2 regions of the Paenibacillus sp. PsM32 genome follow, and region 2 is predicted to be linked to the other one. Evidence: riboswitches for the same ligand, from Rfam matches in the RefSeq annotation. Region 2 holds a riboswitch; the other holds the start of a gene.
The links. A riboswitch is a leader RNA that binds a small molecule or an ion and turns the genes downstream of it on or off. The one in region 2 is predicted to bind cyclic di-AMP.
Positions count from the first base shown of each region.

Region 1: it holds a riboswitch for cyclic di-AMP, as region 2 does, so the genes downstream of both, QCD85_RS11090 (hypothetical protein) here and QCD85_RS22270 (C40 family peptidase) in region 2, are expected to answer to the same signal.

Region 1 covers NZ_JARUWY010000004.1:222,285-230,078, reverse strand. The annotation lists gene QCD85_RS11115 (sodium-dependent transporter) at 1-88, opposite strand, end outside; gene QCD85_RS11110 (GNAT family N-acetyltransferase) at 187-756, opposite strand; gene QCD85_RS11105 (hypothetical protein) at 753-1,295, opposite strand; gene QCD85_RS11100 (hypothetical protein) at 1,319-1,639, opposite strand; gene QCD85_RS11095 (oxidoreductase) at 1,685-2,422, opposite strand; gene QCD85_RS11090 (hypothetical protein) at 2,504-2,899, opposite strand; cyclic di-AMP (ydaO/yuaA leader) riboswitch at 3,021-3,198, opposite strand; gene QCD85_RS11085 (hypothetical protein) at 3,609-4,067, shown strand; gene QCD85_RS11080 (universal stress protein) at 4,119-4,769, shown strand; gene QCD85_RS11075 (SDR family oxidoreductase) at 5,008-5,697, shown strand; gene QCD85_RS11070 (hypothetical protein) at 5,806-6,102, opposite strand; gene QCD85_RS11065 (DUF4153 domain-containing protein) at 6,149-7,735, opposite strand.
Region 2 covers NZ_JARUWY010000019.1:29,491-37,284, forward strand. The annotation lists gene QCD85_RS22245 (S-layer homology domain-containing protein) at 1-890, opposite strand, end outside; gene QCD85_RS22250 (LuxR C-terminal-related transcriptional regulator) at 1,111-3,330, opposite strand; gene QCD85_RS22255 (hypothetical protein) at 3,317-3,568, opposite strand; gene QCD85_RS22260 (ATPase domain-containing protein) at 3,586-5,043, opposite strand; gene QCD85_RS22265 (YwhD family protein) at 5,404-5,916, opposite strand; cyclic di-AMP (ydaO/yuaA leader) riboswitch at 6,395-6,534, shown strand; gene QCD85_RS22270 (C40 family peptidase) at 6,547-7,020, shown strand; gene QCD85_RS22275 (GNAT family N-acetyltransferase) at 7,286-7,794, shown strand, end outside.

The sequences.
Region 1 (7,794 bases), on a different contig from region 2:
TCGCTGCCAAAATAAACCCGCTTGTTGAAAACCGTTCGATCTTACCACTGCCTGTACTTGCTGAATCTGAACCTTCTTTTTGTGCCATAGGTATACTCCTTATCAATAAAGTGAATTATGCCTATGTTACACAAAACGTTATATATTGTCCATGAAAAGAAAGTAACAAACTGAAAAAAATCATGATTATTCGTTTTTTTGCTGATTATTAAAGCAATACGAGAGCAATTGTTGCTGATCTTCATCTGTTATTTCGCGCTTACTGTACTGATCCTCTGTATATTGTGACAATATATTGTTCCAGAACGATTGAGTATGATGATTTCGTGAGGAAGCATTGGTCTGTAGTTCCCAATCGCCTCGATATTGGTCAAATACGTGAATAGCCGCTTGCTGAGCGACTCCTTGTCCACGAAATGGACGCATAACAAAAAACTCGTTTAAGTAATATTGTGCATGAGAACCATCAGGGATATAAGGAGGAGTCGCTATCAAAGCAAATCCAGCAGGCACGCCGTTCACACGAATAATCCACGGATATAGAACCCCTGGATGTCGCCACCAGATCAGAAACGCATCGCTTTGCTGGTGAAGCGTAGCATATTGTTCTTCATCAAATATGCCTTGTGAATTCGGCTGACGCTCCCATATCTCTGACAGATCGTACAAGTAATATGGATACATATTGCATATGATATGAGCTTCTTCTTCCCGGCACAGAGTTACCTGAATATGGTTGTTCGTATCGTGATTCATCTTATTCTCCTGTCTGCATCATCTGCCGGATTCCATTTCCATTCTATAATGACATAATCGCTATATTCACGCCGTATCGTGGCTCCGCAACGCTCAATATACGTATGATGTAATTTGGCATACGAGCGTTCATTTTTGAAAATATGTGCAGCCAGTAGACGATATCCTTCAGCCGATAATGTATCTCGTAACAGCGTAATTACAGGTACAGCTAATTTGAGATCTTGATAATTGAAATAGATTTGAAAATCACTGATATAGACCGCATCCAGCCCGCACCCTTTTTCAGAAGGATCATCTTCTGACTCGGTAGGCTTAACAGCTTGTGAATATGTGACCTTGAGATACCCGATCAACAACATCGAAGCAGGCGGAATGGTAGATTGATCATCCGATACAATCGTAGAACTATCTGTAGATACTTCGAGCGCTGGTTCTGGTCTGTGCATATAGATATTTAGACTATGGGAGTGCGGTTCAAATGCAATATAAAAATCGCCAATTACACGACTGCACAGTGGAATATACCCGTCTGGCATAGAGCACTCCTGCCTGTCATTCATTATTTTTGTAGAAATTGGATCGTAAATTGAATCGCTTCTAATGCTTCTTGCACAAATGCTTTATTTTCTTTTTCCCATTCATTCGGATCGTCCATAAATGAATCATCTAACCAATCTTCAAGTCCAGCCACGATTTTGCGACGTTCATTAGGTGCAGGTGCTTTTCCACGTAATGCTTGAATAGCACTGCGCATCACTTTGCAAGAAGATTGGATAAAAGGATAATCGTCTTTATCCCATGCTTTGGCATTATCCATATCGTAAAAAGCAATCCATTTTTCGATAATTGAAGCAGCTTGCTTTGGTTCTAACTGAGGCATATTGATATTCTCCATTTCTATAATTAAAAATTGAACTATAACCTACTATGATCTCGCTGATTTGCTCATTGAAGCGGAGCGACTCTGGGACTCGTCTGCGATTCGTTGCAATTGATCTGACATATATATGTGAGTACCTGACTTGGAGGTCTGAGCGATCCGATACATCGCTCGTGCAACGTCACTTGCTTCGATACCTCGATATTTGCGGAGAGGACCTATCATTAGAAATGATAGTGCTTGAGAGACTACAGCACCGAATTGCTCTCCTGCGCGGCTATTTTTGCGTTTGCCTAGCAATAAAGAGGGGCGAACAATCGATAATGAAGAATAACCAACTTGTTGTAACCGTTGCTCCATATCTCCTTTGGTACGTGTATAAAAAATACTGGATTTGGGATCAGCGCCCATCGAGCTGATCACGATAAACTGCTTGGCTCCTTGTTTGTACGCCACCATAGCGACAGACACAGGATACAATACATCAATCTCGATCATCTGCGCTTGCGTTCCTGCTTGCTTAATCGTTGTACCGAGACAGCAAAAAACATCATCTGCTTTCATCTCTGCTCGATAATCTTCTAATCTATGATAATCCACTACGATCTGTTGCAACTTCAGATGTTGTAGTTGTTGCACAGGTTCGCGGACAAGAGCAATCACTCGTGTATATTCTGTGCTATCTAATAACTGACGCAACAACTTTTTGCCCACAAGACCTGTTGCTCCAGCGACGAGTGCTGTTTTACCGATCACAACGATCATCTCCATTCTGCGCATCATCTTGGTTCTCTATCTTCTTTATTATCAAGATATCACCGACAAATTGCAAAATAAAATGATCGTTGGATCAGCAGTCTTTTTTTATAATAAAAACGAAGCGCTACTTCCATTGGTATGAATAATATAATCTGCACCCAAACCACGATAAATTAAGCGTGATTGGCTGCCTTCTGTAATGACATATAGCTTATCAGATGTCCATGCACGACAGATCTGGATATAACGACAACATAACGGTAGACTACGTTCAAATAAATAGATTTTGCCAATATTCAATTGCGGGATACGCCATAAGTCTTGTCGCTGAGTATCTATTACTAGAATATGCTCAATACCTATCTTTTCAAATCGAATCTGATCTGCCTGACTGTTCACTATAATAGCAAACGGTATTTTTTTAACTTTGAGTAATTGAATAAATTGCTCCCCTGCTACTGTAGCAGGCGATACCAGTACAAATTCCTGTTCGTACTCCATGCGTGTTCGCGCTCCTCCACTCATTGTAGACAACAAAAAAAAGCCGTTAGAAGAGGACCTCTTCATCAGCTTCTAAGACAGGAGCAAAAAAGCCCCTGATAATGGCATAGATGACTGTTGTCGTCTCTCTTATTGCAGCTTACGAGGTTAGCTGACGGATTCGGAAGTAAGAGTCTCCCTACAGATAGATCAGCCTGAGCTGTCATCTCTGATTCACCCCTGAATAGATCTTGTAATACCCTGTCTATTCGTATGGTTCCCCCGCTTTCTGAAAGGTCTAGATTTAGCCTTTCAGTCATTAAGCTGTAATGAACTTGAATGAAATCATACGCCCGCCTTTTTCGTTTGTAAAGCAGTCTGACTCTTCATAAGGAGTGAATTTGAATCAATTCCTTTATCTTTTGAGCAGTATGCTCTTATTTGCATCATTCCATCCTTTTTTTCTGCTGTTTGCGCAGTATTTATATAAAAGGTTGCATCAGCGAGCATGATAGCCATTAGAACGTGATTGAGTCCAATGAATCCGATTACATCGTTATTTTCAAGCATATAACGCCTATTAAAAGCTTAGATTTGATTTTACTTCTACCCTTAACGGTACTATGATTGCTAACAATATCTGACATCAAAAAAGTGTGCCGGCTACTGATTTATCTGGTTTTACTATGTATAGAGATAGCGATTTTATTTGAAGGAGTGTAGATTTGAGATGAGTTTAATTTCGCCGATAGCGCCTGCTAGCAACACTGTATCCACGGTGGATCTGGCTATACATCATATTCATTCGATTGAAGTGTTCCAGTATGATAATCATCTGCTCGCGTTACCTGATATGGATGGGTATCTGCATTGTGGGCTGTTAAAAATAGCAAGTCATGGGATTACCGGTTGGGCGGAATATTCGTTTACCGATCAGGTTCAACATTTAGACCTGGTGAAATGGTGCCGGGTATTCTCTACGCTGAAAAAATGCTCGTTACAGCAAGCACAATCTCATATCGCTCAACATCATGCTAGCTGGGGAGATGTACGTAGTCAGGTGATGGTAGAGGCTTTAACTGATCTATGCAATCGACTACAAGATCCGCCCGATGTATGGGCATCTTCTGATATACTGGTGAATCATGCTTTTTTGTTAGATTATACAATCGCTTATTATTCCTTTTAAATAATTATGGTTAATGGATCATAACTACCTCAATAAAGGAGTGTATCTAGCTTGAATTCTGAAAAGATTATGGTCTGTGTGTATTATGGACCCAATGGAGAACGATTGATCAGGCGTGGTATTCATTTATCTCAACTTATTCAGTCTCCACTTTGTGTATTAAGTGTAATCGATCAACCTCTCGATGAAATGGATCAACAACAAGAGAACTATGTAGCGTTATGGCGTAAATTAACAGAAGAAGCTGGCGGTCATTTTGTGCTTTTAGAAAGTAACGGACAAGAAGCGGCTGATATTATTACTTCTACCGCTCAACAACATGATATTACACAACTTATTATTGGACAATCGGCTCAGACTCGCTGGCAAGAAATTATAAAAGGTTCGATCGTAAACGACCTACTGGAAAAGCTGGGAGCGATCGATCTACATATTGTAGCGGTACAGCGTATGCAAGCCCATCTCGAAGAAACCCATGAACAAGGTGTAGATGTAGACGTGATTCAGACTTCGCGCGGATACGAAATTGCGTATGAGACGCATGGTCGACCGATCATTACAGAAGGTATCTTTTTCAAAGATATGCATACAGACTTCGATAACGGGTTGCTCAAATTATGTATCGACGGGCAATATCAATATCTGAAAGTATTCAAAGGCAAGTTGATTGATGAATTGGTATTGGAACCTCATTCGGTGTAATATAGCACATGTAAAAAAGACACTCACTCTTAGCCTGCAATTTCTTCATCTATCAAAGGGTTGCAGGTAATTTGCTATGCGATCAGGGAAATCAATTGGAATATATTTTGATTATCAAAAATTTATATTCAAAAATGTTGTTAACTATAATCTTTCTCACTGTGCTCCTTACCTAGACATGATAATGTGAAGTTGTTCCCTTCCACTATCTCATATCAATAAAGGAGTTTATTGAATTATGAAAACAGGATTTGTTGTGATTACAGGCGCGTCGTCAAGTATAGGAGAAGCTACTGCCAAACTTTTTATCGCTAAAGGACATAATGTATTGTTACTTTCTCGTCGTGAAGATCGGTTAAAAGCATTTGCTGGTCGTCAGGTGATGAAAGCGATTATTGATATTACAGATCGACCTGCTCTGGATCAAGCGATTGCAGAAGCAGAAGAACATTTCGGTCCGGTCAAAGGAATTGTGAACAATGCAGGTCGAATGTTGCTTGGTGATATTACGACTCAAGATCCAGCAGAATGGCAAGAGATGTATAATACCAATGTCATTGGACTTCTCAATGGAATGCAAGCTGTACTTCCATCAATGATTGAGCAAAAGTCAGGTACTATTATCAATATCAGCTCGATTGCAGGCAAAAAAACATTTGCCGATCATGTCGCTTATGGTGGAACCAAATTTGCTGTTCATTCAATCAGCGAAAATGTACGTGAAGAAGTAGCTCCGCACAACGTACGGGTCGTTACGATCTCTCCTGGATTAACTGAGACCGAGTGGAACGATCAGACGACCGGAGAAAAAGCTAAACTCAACTTAATGCCACAAACGATTGCAGATACGATTTACTTTGCATTCAGTCAGCCTCAAAGTATCAATATTCGTGAGATTGCTCTAGCTCCAACGCAACAACAAAGTTAAGTGTATTGACTATAGATATAAGATCAATGATGGCTCTAGCATAGAACAAACACCATAGACTATATAAAAAAGCCCTCCTTTGATATGGAGAGCTTTTTGCGTTATATATTAATGAGTTTCCCCTACAATCGTCACATCGGCTACATAAGAACCTGCCCATAATAAAAATGTAAATCCTTCTTCTAACGGATCATCGGGATCGGTCAGAAATTGAACTTCTGCATACGTATTCCAAGAATCTGGCAAAGATTCTGTAATTCGAATCCGGATATTCCATCCTTCCTCTGTAGGGTCAACGGTAGAAGAATACAAGTCTACATTGAGTTGTTGATCTGTTAACCATTTCTGCTGTGGCAACGAAGTGGGATCTATATTCCATTCGATCAATGCTTGAGTTACCATCATATTTCGCTCCTTTGGTGCTGTAAGATAATATGCTTTTCGATCCAAATTAAGAAGATCCATCGCTACGAAGCGCTCGTATTGCGCGGTAATCTGCCCAGTTAATCGACTGCCAGGATTGTTCTTTTTCAAATAAATAAGCTTTATCCTGACGGAAATAATGCTGAGATGCAGGTAATAGTGTCGCACTTCGCTGTAACAATACAGGAATCGCATCACTGGACAAATTGTTGAGATAATCGAAATCAATCTGTCCTGTCTGTTCATATCGATCTAAATTCTGCACAGCGATAATTCGATCCATCCCTACATAATTCACAACCACATAAGCGGTAAGCGCAAGCACGATATAACATTTGACAAGTGGTACCTTTTTCCAATAGATACGCAAGCCTGCGACCAGTAATAATACCCCGAGAAAGATCATAAACGCATGCACAAGAAAACGGGTATACGTATATCCATAAGCTTGTTCATATAAGATAAGACGGGCAAATGCTGAATATAACATCACACCAGAGCAAATCAGTAAAATATACAACATACTATTGTTGATACGGCGCAAGATCAGATTGCTGTCTGCCATATACAAAAGTACACATACCATAATCAGAAAGTTCAATGAAGTCACCATGACCAGTTCAACAAATCCACTGCGAGCATATTCTGCATAAGAATGTCCATCTGGAATCTGCCCTTGTCCTGCACCAAATAAGTAAGAGAATTGCACCACTACAAAGAGCACATACACAATATTAATCAAGATCAGTATCGTCGCCATAATAATAGGATCAATGCGTACCGGATGACGCTTGGCAACAGGAGACGCTAATAGCGGTTGCGGTCCATAGACAGGCGGAACAGGTGAAGATAGACCGACTCCAGAGACAGAAGAAGCTGAACGCGGTAACGGTTGTTGTCTATAATCAACGACTGGCGGATAGATATAGGGTTGTACAAATCCCCACAAATATCCGAAAAAAATCAGTCCTCCAATCACAATCCATAGCACGCGAAAACTACCTTCTCCAAACGACAGTCCATCAATCCAGTTCGGCAATGTAGATAATAAATTTCCAAATATGCGATCAGCCGATGTTAGCAGACTGATAATAATCAATAGTAGCGGAAAAGAAATTACCAGACCGATCAATATTTTGGTTACGATTTTCTTTTTTTCCTGTTCCATTTTGCCTGTAGCAGCATTTTTGAGTATACGAAAAGGAGTAACCCAATGTCGTACTGCTTGTGGAATCATATGATCCAGTGCGTCGATCAACAGCTTAGGACGATGCCAAGCTAACCTGCGATGGCTTAACATATAAGCAAGATGCAAAAAGATCAGACAAGGCACAAACAAAGCATTCAGTACCATAAAAATCGGATTGGTGAACAGTCCATATGTGAGTGACAGTAAAATAATAACGGTCATCGCAAAACGGCTAAACCATGATCCTGCACGTAGCTTGTCCCCTGCATAAGTGTACATATATAAGTAGAATAAAAGAATAAATACCGGATACGAAATCCCCAGGCTATGCCCGTAAAATAAATACTGATGAACAGTCGCCAATCCCAACGCGCCAAGCAAAGCAATCCACGTCCGATGCTTAGCCACGATCAATTTCTCGTACATTTTCGATCTCCTTTTTTTGGAATTGCATCATTGTAGTAACCTATTTAGCTAACAGATCC
Region 2 (7,794 bases):
ACAGTAGCAACTCCACTTGCGTTTGCTGTAGCATTGCCAATAGCTGTTGTACCATTATAGACAGTGACTACATCTCCAGCACTTACACCTGTAACGGTCACTGTATCTTGATCACCATATTGATTATCAATAGCAATATTAGCGGCTGGAATAGAATTGAGTACAGCACTACCATACGTAAAAGATGTTTTAGTACTTTCAGCAGTACCTCGAACCGTACTAACATTGATTGTGCCACCACTTGGAACTAGCGTTGCTGCGATAACGGCTGTTCCTTGCGCATTGACGACTCCAGAGCCTAGCAATGTATTGCTAGTGTTATAAACAGAGATAGTATCTCCTTGAGTCTGTCCTGTAACTGTAACCGTTGAAGAACCGACGACTACATTGTTTACACTGATTTGTGCAGAAGAAGGGGCAGTAGGAGCAGGAAGTATAGTAAAGGTTCCTTGCTGTGTTGCACTGCCTATAGAAACATTTAATGTATTTTTAGAAGTTCCGGTAAATTGATAATTACCAGCGGCTGGTAATATTTTATTATTGAGGGTCAACGTTGTAGAAGGTAATAAAAGAAGAGCTGCGGTAGTAATCGTAACTGTTTGTCCATTATTCGTAATTTCACTAGCTACCAAATTTCTACCGTTAATCTGGTCAGCTGTTGTTGCTTTAATTCCGGCAGGTAAAGTATACGTGATACTGCCCAGAAGACTAATTACATCTCCTAAATTATAAGTAACACTCAAATTAGCTGATTGTCCCACAACTTGTACTCCATCAGCAGAAGTAATAGTCATCGAACCTGCAGCTGCACTTGCGTACCGAGGCAAGCCTGTAAAAATCAAAGTTACGATTAAAAATACTATAAAAACCGAGTAACTCCGTTTCTTCATATTTTTCTCCCCTTTTGTTTTAGTTAAATTGCCTGTCGCAACAAATAACACATCTTGTTATAGCTTACAGATTCATTTTCCTAGAAACAGCGGCAGTTATATATAGACTTTATTTCCTATTTTATACATTTTAGGAAATAGGAAAACCCTCCTCTTTCTTTTTTTCGCCTATAAAAAGGAAAAAGATCACCCTTTTTGAAATAAAGGTGATCTTTTTTATTCAACCTATACTTTTGTTAAAAACAGCCGCAATTGCTTGTGCACGGTCGGTTACACTCATCTTATTAAAAATATTCGTTAAGTGATTTTTGACAGTATGTTCACTAATAAATAGAGCCGCAGCAATCTCTTTATTACTGGAAGCTTTGACGACTAACTCTAATACTTCTTTTTCCCGTGGAGATAATCCAAATTCTTTGACGATCGCTTCCAGACCACGTCCCTCTGCTACTTCAGCAGTTAACGCACGAGGAACAGGTTTTTCTTCCATTAAGCTAATTTCCGTTTGCAAAGTATGACGACTAAGCATGAATAAACGGAACTGACTGATCAAAGCAGGATCAATATTAGTAAATTGGGAATCATTCATCAACTGGATATCGTTATCGCCTGAAGCAGCCAGAGCAAATACTAATACCATTGTTTGCCCGCCTTTACTATATGGATGAGAGGTTGGGCTATTTTGATTCTGTTGAATTTTTCTAAAATCTTCAATCATTTCTGCTTCTTGTTCAAACAAGTGAGGAAAACTACGTAAAGTAGCCGGATCTGAGAACGACATCAGACAGGCGCGTGCAATCGTTTCTCCTTCGTCCTTACGTAATCCACCCCATAATGCAAATTCCATCACGATTTTCTGTGCATCCGTAGCCAGTTGATATTGCGCTACATTCCACTCCCGAATCGATTCATGCAAAATATGAGCAAATCGATTACTGTTTGATAAAAACTGTTGTCGATCATAGAGTAGCTTCATAATGACACTGCCCATCGTTGCCAGAGCAGACAAAATCTCACGACATTCTTCGCCTTCTTGCTCATCTCCTATCGCAACAGCAAGTACAGCTCTAGTTTTGTCTGCATAAACGATAGGATATTCAATCATCAATGATGAAGGCACTGAACGATTTAGATATGAATTCGTTGCCGGTTGATTATTTCCATTTTCCAAATAGCGACGAGCAATATCGCGGGCATACGTTTCTCCGCGCGGGCTTTCCATACCACGAGCGACCATCTGTACTTTCTCATCTTCACTTGCCCGATGAACAACGATTGACGCAGATGGACTCCATACCAGATTCAGACTCATATCTACCAGCATAAATAGAACCCGCTGGATATCCTGCACAGATACCATTACACTGGCTAGTTCCATTAACGGCTTGAAGCGCTGAATCTGCTTTTCCATACGACCATGAGTAATATGGTTACCAATGTACCAACCAATTAAAGAGATCAATGTTTCTTCAAAACGAATATTGGTATTTGTTGATAATTTTTCTTCCAAACCGATTCCAAATAACAACCCGTAATTTTCATCGTCATACCGAATCGGAAAACATTGTACTTCATAGATCGAAGCTAATCCTTTTTGTAGAAAAAAGTGACTGCGTGGATCTCTACCTACATCTTTCCAGTGACTTAATTGCTCGCTAAGTACTGCTTGACCAAGAAAACCTTCGCCTTCGTGGAAAATAGCTCCTTTTAATTCAGCGGCGGCAGGCCCTGTACTGCTCACAATACGATAAGTACCAGAAGATGTTTTTAAAGCAAATCCGAATACATCTGCCAGATCGCTAGAAGCAAGCACCGCTCGTGTCACTTCTTCTATAGGCATATTGCGACTGGAATCCGACCGCAACGTTTCATTAAGAGTCGTCAGACGTTCTGCGAACTTTTTCTCTTTATATCCTGATTTCAAGATAAGAGCGATAGCTTTAGATAATTTATTAATCTTATCTTTTTTATATTCTATTTGCGTAACATCGTCTTCTGGTGTTCTTTGTATTCGTTCTCTCATAAGACGGAAAAGTTCCGCAGGCCCTTTCAAATCAGGGCTATTGTAATTCACATGATCGATAATGTTTTGTCTGGTATTTTCTTGAATAATAATTCCTGCCCAGATATACATCTCAATCGGTTGCTGATCGATACTGACAGGTGAAATAATCCACTTGATTCCAGGTATCCATTGATCAGATAAAGCAGTAACTCGAAGCCTTTTCAACTTATCGATTTCTGCTTTTAACATACTTTCAAGTTCTTTGGGATACGTGATGAACAAATTAGCGATTTCAGCATCTGAAGGTGTGCTTAACAAATGCCCTTCATGATTTGTGATAAAAATAAATAAACCTGTAAGTTCTGCATATACATTTTGGAGTTCCTGACAGCTGTCCAAGTTATCATTTATAAAATAGCTTTCAATCATAAGCATTCATGTCCACTTCTGTTTGAATATAAGGCGTTTTATAACGATAAATAGCACGCGTACCCTGACCATTTTTTTCTAAAATCGATAATTCAGTCAAACGATCAAGCGCACGTTCAATTAAATGCGCATTGCGTCCAAGTCGTTTGGACATGCCCGTACTGGTTTCTAATGCATAAGGATTATTTTCAAAAAATAAGGTACATTCCATCTGTAATGTGATTACATCGCTTTCTGATACCATAAAAGCTTAATCCCTCCTTATACCAGCCGGACAAATGGTGTTTCTGAAATATTAGCTACGATGTGTGGTGCTGACACTCTTCCGCTTGGTGATTTAGTCACTTGTAAATACTGATAATTACCATCAACCCATGTTCGGATTACTCCATTACAAGTACGTTCCAAAAATGAAGCCGTCTCTGTTCCAATTTCACTAAAATTACAATGCGCCATTACAGTAATGCCAAGCGCCCGCCAAAGTGAAATTTCTTCTGAGAAGTATTTCACAACGAAATCTTTGCCCCGTTCTGAAATAATTGTATTTAGATCATAATAGATGAACCAACGCTTATCACAAAGCTCTTCACATTCAAAAATAGGAGAAAGCTTTTCATTTAACGTATTAGCATATTCATCATTCTCTACATCATCTACACGAATAAGCGCTTTTTCTAATCCACTGTCTACAGCACGCTTATAGTGCTCAATAAAATGAGCTTTCCCTTCATCGGCAGCCTGACGTAAAGACACTCCGAACAAATCGATCGTATCGGCAAACATATCTAAAGTAGTATTACCAGACATCATCGTTACGGTACAATCATCGTCTTTGATACGTTGTGCATAAATAGAAGAAAGTAGATATCTATAGTTGGCTTTACTATTCGTATCGATCATAAAGACACTGCCTTTAGGAATACCACCCATCAACAGATCATCTAATGAATCAATACCTGTGGATAGCACTTCAGTTTCCTGTACCAATATTTTATCTTCTGCCATTGATAACGAAGGAATGATATATACTCCATCTTCGATAAACTTATAAGTATGTTCGCCTTCCAAAATTCGGGTACCACGCATTTTAAGCACTTCAATAGTACGCTTACGATACTTTTCCATTAAAGGCTTTAACGAAAGTCTGATAATCCCATCACAGATATAATTCTCGAAAGGAATATTCATCCCTTCTACTTCTGAATATTCTCTTATAAAAAAAGAAGTTAAAGCATGCTTGCGCATAATGTTACGAATGGTATAAACATTTGTCCTGGCTTCTTGTTCACTACTGAGTAAGCGAAATAAACTGATACTATCCATAACTACGCGTTTACAACCAATTTCTTTGATCATATGTTCAAAAAGACCATTGGGTTCGAGCATTTGCTCTAATAAAATCTCGGGTTCTATACAGATCACACGTAATAAGTTACGCCGTTCCAACTCTTTCAAATTCCAACCGAACCGTTCCATATCATCGTAAATTTGTTCAGGAAGTTCTTCAAATGTAATGTATATCCCCGGTTCATTATGTTTAATAGCACCTTCAACCAAAAATTGCATGCCTATTGTAGTTTTTCCTGTGCCTGGTTCACCTTCCAGAATCACGACGCCTCCTGGCGGTATGCCTCCACATAAAATATCATCCAGTCCCGGGATACCTGTACTAATTGGCTGTTTTAATGTACTAATATAAGCAGCTTCACTTTTTTGCATGTAGTGTTCCCTCCATCTGTAGAATATTTTAGTCAAGCAAGGGACAGCTTCTTACGATGATAACTTTATCTTAATTATAGCAAGGCTTTATCGATAGAAGAAAGCAAATTTCCAATTTTGGTAAGGGCAGAAAAAGACGCATTGTATTCACAACCTTTTTTACCATATTTTACTTGTTATTATATGATATAAATAAAGATAATCCTACTATTTTGAATCCTGAATAATTGCTTTTAAAATATAATTCTTCTATAGAAGCTACATATTTGGAGAATGCTTCAAAACACTACGAATAATAAAAGACCGACGATCTGAGGGTCGTCGGTCTTTTGTGTAAATAGTAGACTATATAAAGTATTATTAACCTTCTAATGCTGTTTTAAACTCTTCAGAAGATTGGTTCCACCATTCTTTGTTATGAGCGACCAATAATTTTTTAAGTGCAGCTTTTTCTTCGCTTCCCAAACCTTCTAACATAATGCGACGCTTGATAGCATAATCCAATTTGTTCACATGCTCTGCGAGGATTTTCCAGCCTTTTTTCTCTTCTTCATTAATCCACATTTCGCAAGCTGTAGCACCAGCATAATTGACACCTTCAGCTAATTTATCGACTGCTACCCATACTAACCATACTTGACGACCGCCATTTACTTCTTCGCGGTTAGTCGTAAATTTGATCCCTTTTTCTACTTTACTTTTGGCGTGCATTGCACCAACATCGATTTTTGCTTCGCCATGGTCTATAATGATAGGGGACACATTATTGAGGTTAATCGCTCCTGCTCCAAAACCTTTGTGTTTACTGCTTTTTGCACTACTACTTACAATATTAAGTGACATCGACTTTTTACTTGGTTGATTTTCATCCATATCGTTCAAATACTCCTTTGTGGGGTCAGTATAAATAAGGTTATTATACATAGATTTATGGTTCGATTTATTATTCATATTGTATCGAATATTGCCTTAAAAGCCAATAAAGTCGATTATTGTCATCAATTTTCATAAAAAAAGGAAAAAAACGTTCATTATTGGGATCGACGAACCGAATAAAGTATATATAGTGATCACAATTCTTCATCAAACGCCACTATATGAGCAAAAGATTAAAATTTTTTAACTTTTAAAAAGACGATAACCGTAGGGTTTCACAGAGATTTAATACTAAAATACAAAAGTAAATCTTAAAAACAGATGAATAAACGTTTGCCAAAGTAAAAAACCTCTGGTAGAATAAATCCAGTGAGATTTTAGTAACAACTTTGTAAACTTTAAAACTAAATGCTGTAACCTTTATAGCAACTGAAAATTTTGTCGTTTTGTCGTAATGATCCGTGTACGGTACACACCAAGCTTTGAGCCAAATTCCGTGGTACCGGGAAACGGGGGAACCGTTTTGGGTGAATTGATCTTGTTTCGGAGGGATCATAGGGGAATACCTTCTACCGAATCCTTAAGCTAACCTCGTAGGCAATTGGAAGGGGACAATTGATTTTGAACATGAAAAAGAAACTAACAGCCGCAGTAATGGGACTTGCTATTGCATTTACGTCACTTGGAGTAACAAGTGCGCATGCAGATTCTAAAATGGATCAAGTTATCGATGGAGCTATTGGAACACCTTATCGTATTGGTGGAACATCTTTTAGCGGTTTTGACTGCTCGGGATTTACACAATATGTATTCAGCAAAATGAACATTGATCTTCCTCGCCAATCTAGCTCTCAATATCAAGTAGGCGAGCCTGTATCAAAAAGTGATTTAATTGCTGGAGATCTGTTATTTTTCAATACTACTGGGGCTGGCGTTTCACATGTAGCAGTTTATGTAGGAAATGGTAACTTCGCACACGCTTCTACTTCCAAAGGTGTGAGAATTGACAGTTTGAGCATGGATTACTATCAAAATCGTTACGTTGGTGCTAAACGTGTTATGAGCGATTCCACATATAACACCTTCGCAACTGACAATTAATCATCGTATTTACAACTCATATAAATGAACCTATAAACCATTGAAGATTCCCGCCAGAATCTTTAGTGGTTTTTTTATGTTCCTATATAAGTAAGACGTATTAAACATCCAATAGGTTACATAAAATAATAAATTTATATCAATTGTTCTTTATAATTATGTCTACTTATTATTAACCTACTCGTAATTATGGTAAACAGGATATTGCAAATTTTTTAAGTTTTTTTTATGGTATATATAAAGTACAGTCAGAGGAGGTTATGTCATGAGCTCACTGTCACATTCTATTTTTCATACGATTCCTTTGACAGAACAACATGCTGCCCAAGTATGTACATGGATATATGATCCTCCTTATAATATCTACGGCTGGATGCCCTGGGATCAAATGAAAGAATTAGGGATTGAGTTCGGTGATCCTGAGATTCGGCAACAACAGTATGTATCGGTATTGGATCAGACAGAACAGTTAGCCGGATTTGCTCAACTTTTTCCATTAGGAGATACGATACGCTTAGGGATTGGTATGCGTCCTGATCTTTGTGGTCATGGTTATGGAGAAGATTTTGTAGCAGCTATTGTAAAAACGGCTCAAAACCGTAACGCGACAGCCGAAATCGATCTGGAAGTGTTGACCTGGAATCAGCGGGCTATTCGTACGTATCAAAAAGCAGGCTTTTATATTACAGATATGTATGAGCGTAGAACGCCTGATGGTATGAAGCCTTTTTATTGTATGGTCTATCAAGCACCTACTGATGCACGTTATCTTGA